2 regions of the Streptomyces sp. NPDC047130 genome follow, and region 2 is predicted to be linked to the other one. Evidence: riboswitches for the same ligand, from Rfam matches in the RefSeq annotation. Region 2 holds a riboswitch; the other holds the start of a gene.
What was found. Region 2 has a riboswitch for S-adenosylmethionine ahead of thrC (threonine synthase). Riboswitches for the same ligand answer to the same signal wherever they lie in the genome.
Positions count from the first base shown of each region.

Region 1 (3,200 bases), on a different contig from region 2:
GGCATATGAACGCTGTGACCCCCGCTGGAGGCGACACCGCGGCGGGCCGCTCCTGGCCGGCCGTCCTCAACGCCCTGCTGGAGGGCCGCGACCAGAGCGCCGACGACACCGCCTGGGCGATGGACCGCATCATGCGCGGCGAGGCCACCGACGCCCAGATCGCGGGCTTCGCGGTCGCCCTGCGCGCCAAGGGCGAGACGGTCGAGGAGATCACCGGCCTGGTCCGCGCGATGTACGCCCACGCCCGGGTGATCGACGTGCCCGGCCCGGCCGTGGACATCGTCGGCACCGGCGGCGACGGCGCGAAGACCGTCAACATCTCCACCATGGCCGCGATCGTGGTCGCCGGCACCGGGGTGAAGGTGGTCAAGCACGGCAACCGGGCGGCCTCCTCGGCGAGCGGTTCCTCGGACGTGCTGGAGAAGCTGGGCGTCAACCTGGAGCTGACCCCGCAACGGGTCGCCGAGGTGGCGAACGAGGCGGGCATCACCTTCTGCTTCGCGGTGAAGTTCCACCCGGCGCTGCGTCATGTGGCCGCCGCCCGGAGCCAGTTGGGCATCCGCACCACCTTCAACTTCCTGGGCCCGCTGACCAACCCGGCCCGGGTGAAGGCCCAGGCGATCGGGGTCGCCGACCCGCGGATGGCGCCCATCATGGCGGGCGTGTTCGCGGAGGCGGGCAACTCCGCGCTGGTCTTCCGCGGCGAGGACGGCCTCGACGAGCTCACCGTGACCGGGCCCTCGCGGGTCTGGGCGGTGCGCGACGGGCAGGTCCGCGAGGAGCTCTTCGACCCCCGTGACGTCGGGGTCGAGTACGCCCCGCTGGAGGCGCTGCGCGGCGGGGACCCGTCCCACAACGCCGACGTCGCCCGCCGCCTGCTGACCGGGGAGACCGGACCGGTGCGGGACGCCGTCCTGCTGAACGCGGCGGCCGCGCTGGTCGCCCTCGAGCCCGGCGAGGGCACGCTCGCCGGGCGGATCCGGGCCGGCATGGACCGGGCCGCCGAGGCGCTGGACTCCGGCGCCGCCCGCAAGGCGCTCGAGCGGTGGGTGCTGGCGAGCAACTCCTGAGCGTCCCGGGCGGGTCGGCGCGGCCCGCCGTCGACGAGGCGTGGTCCGGATGCCGGACCACGCCTCGTGCGCGTGCGGCGGATGTGGCAGGATGCCGTGCAGGTCATGAGTGACAGCCATCAGGCCCCGGCCGGCTGTCCGGCAACCCTCCGTCCGTGGCGGGGTGCCCCGGGTGAGGACCAGGCCGCAGACAGCAAGGTCTGTGGCAAGCGCGGACCTCTCGCGACGTCAGGGGTCCTGGTCGTCGAGGAGTTCCCCGTGAGCCGACGAATGCGCCGGGCCTGACCGGCGCGAGGGCGGCGCCGCCACGCGTTCCGCCCCGCCGGGCAGGCCGTCGAGCCGAGTCCTTCTTCTTCTCGTCCTCCGTCTTCCGCCCTCTTCCGCGTTCCCGCCCGGGTGATGCGCCGCGGTCCGTCCGCCGCCCCGGGGAGCGCCGACGTGCCCACAGGAGTCCGCCATGCCCGTTTCCACCGCTGCCACTGCCGCCGCCGCCGACAGGAAAGCCCTCGCCCTCGGCGCCGTCCCCGCCCCCGCCTCGCCCGCGCTGCTCGCCGAGCCGCTGCCGGTGCTCGGCCTGGACGTCACCGTGCCGCTCGCCTCCGGCCGCCGGGTGCCCTACGCCGCGCTCGACCAGGCCGCCAGCGCCCCGGTGCTGCGGCAGGTGTGGGACGAGATCGCCGAGTACGCGCCGTACTACGGCAGCGTCCACCGCGGGGCGGGTCACCTGTCCCAGCTCTCCACCGAGCTGTACGAGGACGCCCGGGAGACCGTCGCCCGCTTCCTGGACTGCCGTGCGGACGACCAGGTCGTCTTCACCCGCGCCACCACCGACTCCCTCAACCTGCTCGCCTCCGCCCTCCCGGAGGACTGCCGGGTGTACGTCTTCGAGACCGAGCACCACGCGGCGCTGCTGCCCTGGCGCGGCGCCCGGGTGACCTTCCTCGACGCCCCCGCGAGCCCCGCCGAGGCGGTGTCCCTCCTGACCGACGCCCTCGCCGCGCGGGACGACGACGCGCCCGCGCTGGTCTGCGTCACCGGGGCGTCCAACGTCACCGGGGAACTGTGGCCGGTGCGCGAACTGGCCGACGCCGCACACGCGCACGGGGCGCGGATCGTGCTGGACGCCGCGCAGCTCGCCCCGCACCGGCCGGTGTCGGTGCGGGAACTGGGCGTCGACTGGGTGGCCCTCTCCGGGCACAAGCTGTACGCCCCGTTCGGCGCGGGCGTGCTGGCGGGCCGGTCCGACTGGCTCGACGCCGCCGAGCCGTACCTGGCGGGCGGCGGAGCCAGCCGCAGCGTGGTCCGGCGCCAGGACGGCGGCCTCGACGTCGCGTGGCACACCGGGCCCGCCCGGCACGAGGCCGGCTCGCCCAACGTGGTCGGCGCGCTCGCCCTCGCCGCCGCCTGCCGGGTGCTCACCGAGGCGGACCCCGCGCTGCTCGCCGGCCGCGAGGAGGCGCTGCTCGCCCGGCTGCGGGAAGGGCTGGCCGCCCTGCCGGGGGTGCGGGTGCTGTCGCTGTTCGGCGACGACGCGCCCCGGGTGGGCGTGGTGTCGTTCGTGGTGGACGGCTGGGACAGCGCCGACCTCGCCGAACGCCTGGCCTCCTCGCACGGCATCGGCGTGCGGGCCGGGCTCTTCTGCGCCCACCCGCTGGTGCGCCGCCTCCTCGGCGGCACCCGCGACGCCGCCGCCGAGTGCGGGGGGACCGGCGGCTCCCCGCTGAACGCGGTGCGCGCCAGCTTCGGCGTGGGCACCCCGGTGGAGCACGTGGACCGGCTGCTCGGCGCCCTCGCCGACCTGGCGGGCGGGGACGCGTAACTCTTCTCCCCGGCGGCGCGGGCGTCCCTGCCGGCCCGCCCGCGCCGCCGGGGTCACGCCGCGCGGCGTCCCGCGCCGGCGTTGACCCGGGCGCCCAGCAGCACCATGCGCAGGGCGCGTTCGGTGGCGTCGGCGAGGTACTCGGCGCCCCGGCCCATCGCCTCGCCCAGCGAGACCGGCCCGGGCAGGATCCCGCTGTACGCGTCGATGCCGACGGCCCGCACCTCGTGCGCCCCCTCGCCGAGGGTCCCGGCCAGGGCCAGCACCGGACGCCCGTGCCGCTTCGCGCGCCGCGCCACCTCGGCGGGGAT
Region 1 covers NZ_JBEYUK010000002.1:145,092-148,291, reverse strand. Annotated here, with positions in the region: gene trpD (anthranilate phosphoribosyltransferase) at 6-1,070, shown strand; SAM riboswitch class IV at 1,172-1,288, shown strand; gene ABZ836_RS03210 (aminotransferase class V-fold PLP-dependent enzyme) at 1,528-2,889, shown strand; gene ABZ836_RS03205 (glycerate kinase) at 2,943-3,200, opposite strand, start outside.
Region 1: it holds a riboswitch for S-adenosylmethionine, as region 2 does, so the genes downstream of both, ABZ836_RS03210 (aminotransferase class V-fold PLP-dependent enzyme) here and thrC (threonine synthase) in region 2, are expected to answer to the same signal.

Region 2 (3,200 bases):
CTGCTCGAACCGCACGTCGTCGTCGTTGACGTAGACGTTGACGAAACGCCGCAGCTTGCCCTGGTCGTCGAGGACGCGGGCGGCGATACCGGTGTGGTTCTTCTCCAGGTCGGCGATGACCTCGCCCAGGGTCGCGCCCTCGGCGCTCACCTCGGCCTGGCCGCCGGTGTAGGTGCGGAGAATGGTCGGGATGCGAACGGTCACGCTCATGGGGTCTGACCTCCGGTCACGGTGAGGCTGGGTACGGGGCTGGCGGGGCGGAGGTCAGGCGAGGCCGGCCTCACGGAACGAGTCGAGGCTGGGGCGGATGGTGGCGGTCAGGCCCTGGTCGGCGACCGCGTCCAGCGTCTTGAGGCCGTCGCCGGTGTTGAGGACGACGGTGGTGAGCGACGGGTCCAGCAGCCCGTTCTCGATCAGCTTGCGCGTGACGCCGACGGTCACGCCGCCCGCCGTCTCGGCGAAGATGCCCTCGGTGCGGGCCAGCAGCCGGATGCCGGCCACGACCTCCTCGTCCGTGACGTCCTCCACCGCGCCGCCGGTGCGGCGGGCGATGTCCAGCACGTACGGACCGTCGGCCGGGTTGCCGATGGCCAGCGACTTGGCGATGGTGTCCGGCTTCTGCGGGCGGACCACGTCGTGCCCGGCCTTGTAGGCGACCGAGACCGGGGAGCAGCCGGAGGCCTGCGCGCCGAAGAGCTTGTACGGCTTGTCCTCGACCAGGCCGAGCTGGATCAGCTCCTTCAGCCCCTTGTCGATCTTGGTGAACTGCGAGCCGGAGGCGATCGGGATCACCAGCTGGTCCGGCAGCTTCCAGCCGAGCTGCTCGCAGATCTCGAACGCCAGCGTCTTGGAACCCTCGCCGTAGTAGGGGCGCAGGTTGACGTTGACGAAGCCCCAGCCCTCGCCGGCCGGGTCGCCGATCAGTTCGGAGCAGAAACGGTTCACGTCGTCGTAGTTGCCCTCGATGCCGACGAGCTCGCCGCCGTAGACCGCGGCCATGACGACCTTGCCCTGCTCCAGGTCGTGCGGGATGAACACGCAGGAGCGGAAACCGGCCCGGGCGGCGGCCGCGCCGACGGCGCCGGCCAGGTTGCCGGTGGAGGAGCAGGAGAGCGTGGTGAAACCGAAGGCGCGGGCCGCCTCGAGGGCCTGGGCGACCACGCGGTCCTTGAAGGAGTGCGTCGGGTTGCCGGAGTCGTCCTTCACGTACAGGCCGCCGGTGACGCCCAGCTCGCGGGCCAGGTTGTCGGCCTTCACCAGCTTCGTCCAGCCCGGGTTCAGGTTGGGCTTCTCGGCGACGTCCGCGGGCACGGGCAGCAGCGGGGCGTAACGCCAGATGTTTCCGGGGCCGGCCTCGATGCGGCGGCGGAGTTCCTCGGCCTCGTACGAGGAGTAGTCGTAGGCGATCTCGAGGGGCCCGAAACATTCCTCGCAGGCGAAGACGGGGCCGAGCGGAACGCGGTGGCCGCACTCGCGACACGAGAGGGCGGTCGCGGGGCCGAGATCGACGGGGGCGGCGGAGGTCGTCGTGGACGCGGAGGCGGTCGTGACGGTCTGTACAGCCATGAGTGGCGAGGCCCTTTCTCCTCATCTTCCTCAGCGGCGTCTTCGCCGTGAGACGGATTTGGCACCTTCCCTAGCCGGGGCCTCGCGTGATCGCGGGCACGGCTGGAGGGTTGCCGGGGCTTCATCGGGCCGTATCCCTCTGCCCCTCTGGATGAGCGTTCTTCTGTTGTTCTTCGGTTGTTCTTCGGTTGTTTTGAGCGGGCCCCACCGAGGGGACCCGTATCCACCAGTCGAGCGAACCCGACCCCCGACATGCGGTGGTCACCGGTGATGTTCAAGACTGTAACCGAAGGCCAGGACAGTTGAGAGAGTCGTCCGGAACGCGAGACGGGCCGCCCGCCGTACGGCAGGTGGTCGGACACAGTGAGGAGCCGCTGACTGTGCTGGAAGAAGTCGAAAGCTGGCTGGGCACACGCTCCTGGCATGTGACCGATCGCCCGCTCCACCAGATCCTCGCCGCGAAGCGCCAATGCGGCTCGACGGTCTCCGTCGTGCTGCCGGCGCTCAACGAAGAGGCCACGGTCGGCGACATCGTCGCCACGATCCGCAGGGACCTGATCGAAGAGGTTCCCCTCGTGGACGAGCTCGTGGTCGTCGACTCCGGGTCCACGGACCGCACCTCCGAGGTGGCCGCCGCCGCGGGCGCCCGGGTGGTGCACCGGGACGTCATCCTGCCCCGTGTCCCCGCCGTCCGCGGCAAGGGGGAGGTGCTCTGGCGATCGCTGCTGGTCACCGGCGGCGACATCGTGTGCTTCATCGACTCCGACCTCCGGGACTTCTCCTCCGACTTCGTCACGGGCACGGTGGGCCCGCTGCTCACCGACCCCCAGATCTCGCTGGTCAAGGCGATGTACGACCGCCCGCTCGGCACCGAGGCCGGCCAGGGCGGCCGGGTCACCGAGCTGATGGCCCGCCCGCTGATCAACCTGCACTGGCCGCAGCTGGCGGGCTTCGTGCAGCCCCTGGGCGGCGAGTACGCGGCCCGGCGGTCGCTGCTGGAACGGCTGCCGTTCCCCGTCGGCTACGGGGTGGAGCTGGCCATGCTGATCGACGCCCTGCACACCGTGGGGCTGGACGCCCTCGCCCAGGTCGACGTCGGCGTCCGCAAACACCGCAACCAGGACAGCCAGGCCCTGGGGCGGATGGCCGCCACCATCTACCGCACCGCCCAGCTCCGGCTGGCCCGCGGACAGATGGTCCGGCCCCTGATGACCCAGTTCGAGCGCACCGAGGAGGGCTTCACGCCGCGGACCCACGCGGTGGACACGCTGGAACGGCCGCCGATGACCGAGATCGTCGAGTACCGGTCCCGCGAGGTGGCCTGACCTCACCCGTTCGGCGCAGCGCCCCGCCTCCGGCCCGGGCGCCGCCGCCGCGGCCGGCGACGTTTGGACTTTTCCCCTCCGGGCTAGGTGACGCGTATGGGTTCCGCCGAAACTTCCGCCACTGCTTCCCCCGCCCCCCAGGTGCTGGTCGCCTCCAACCGCGGACCGGTCTCGTACTCGGTCGCCGAGGACGGCTCGCTGGTCTCACGCCGCGGCGGCGGGGGCGTGGTCTCGGGGCTCTCCGCGATCGGCCCGGACGCCGGCGCGCTGTGGGTCTGCTCGGCGCTCGGCGACGGGGACCGCGAGGCG
Region 2 covers NZ_JBEYUK010000013.1:68,772-71,971, forward strand. Annotated here, with positions in the region: gene ABZ836_RS17510 (MoaD/ThiS family protein) at 1-210, opposite strand, end outside; gene thrC (threonine synthase) at 265-1,566, opposite strand; SAM riboswitch class I at 1,585-1,724, opposite strand; gene ABZ836_RS17520 (glucosyl-3-phosphoglycerate synthase) at 1,947-2,891, shown strand; gene ABZ836_RS17525 (trehalose-6-phosphate synthase) at 2,988-3,200, shown strand, end outside.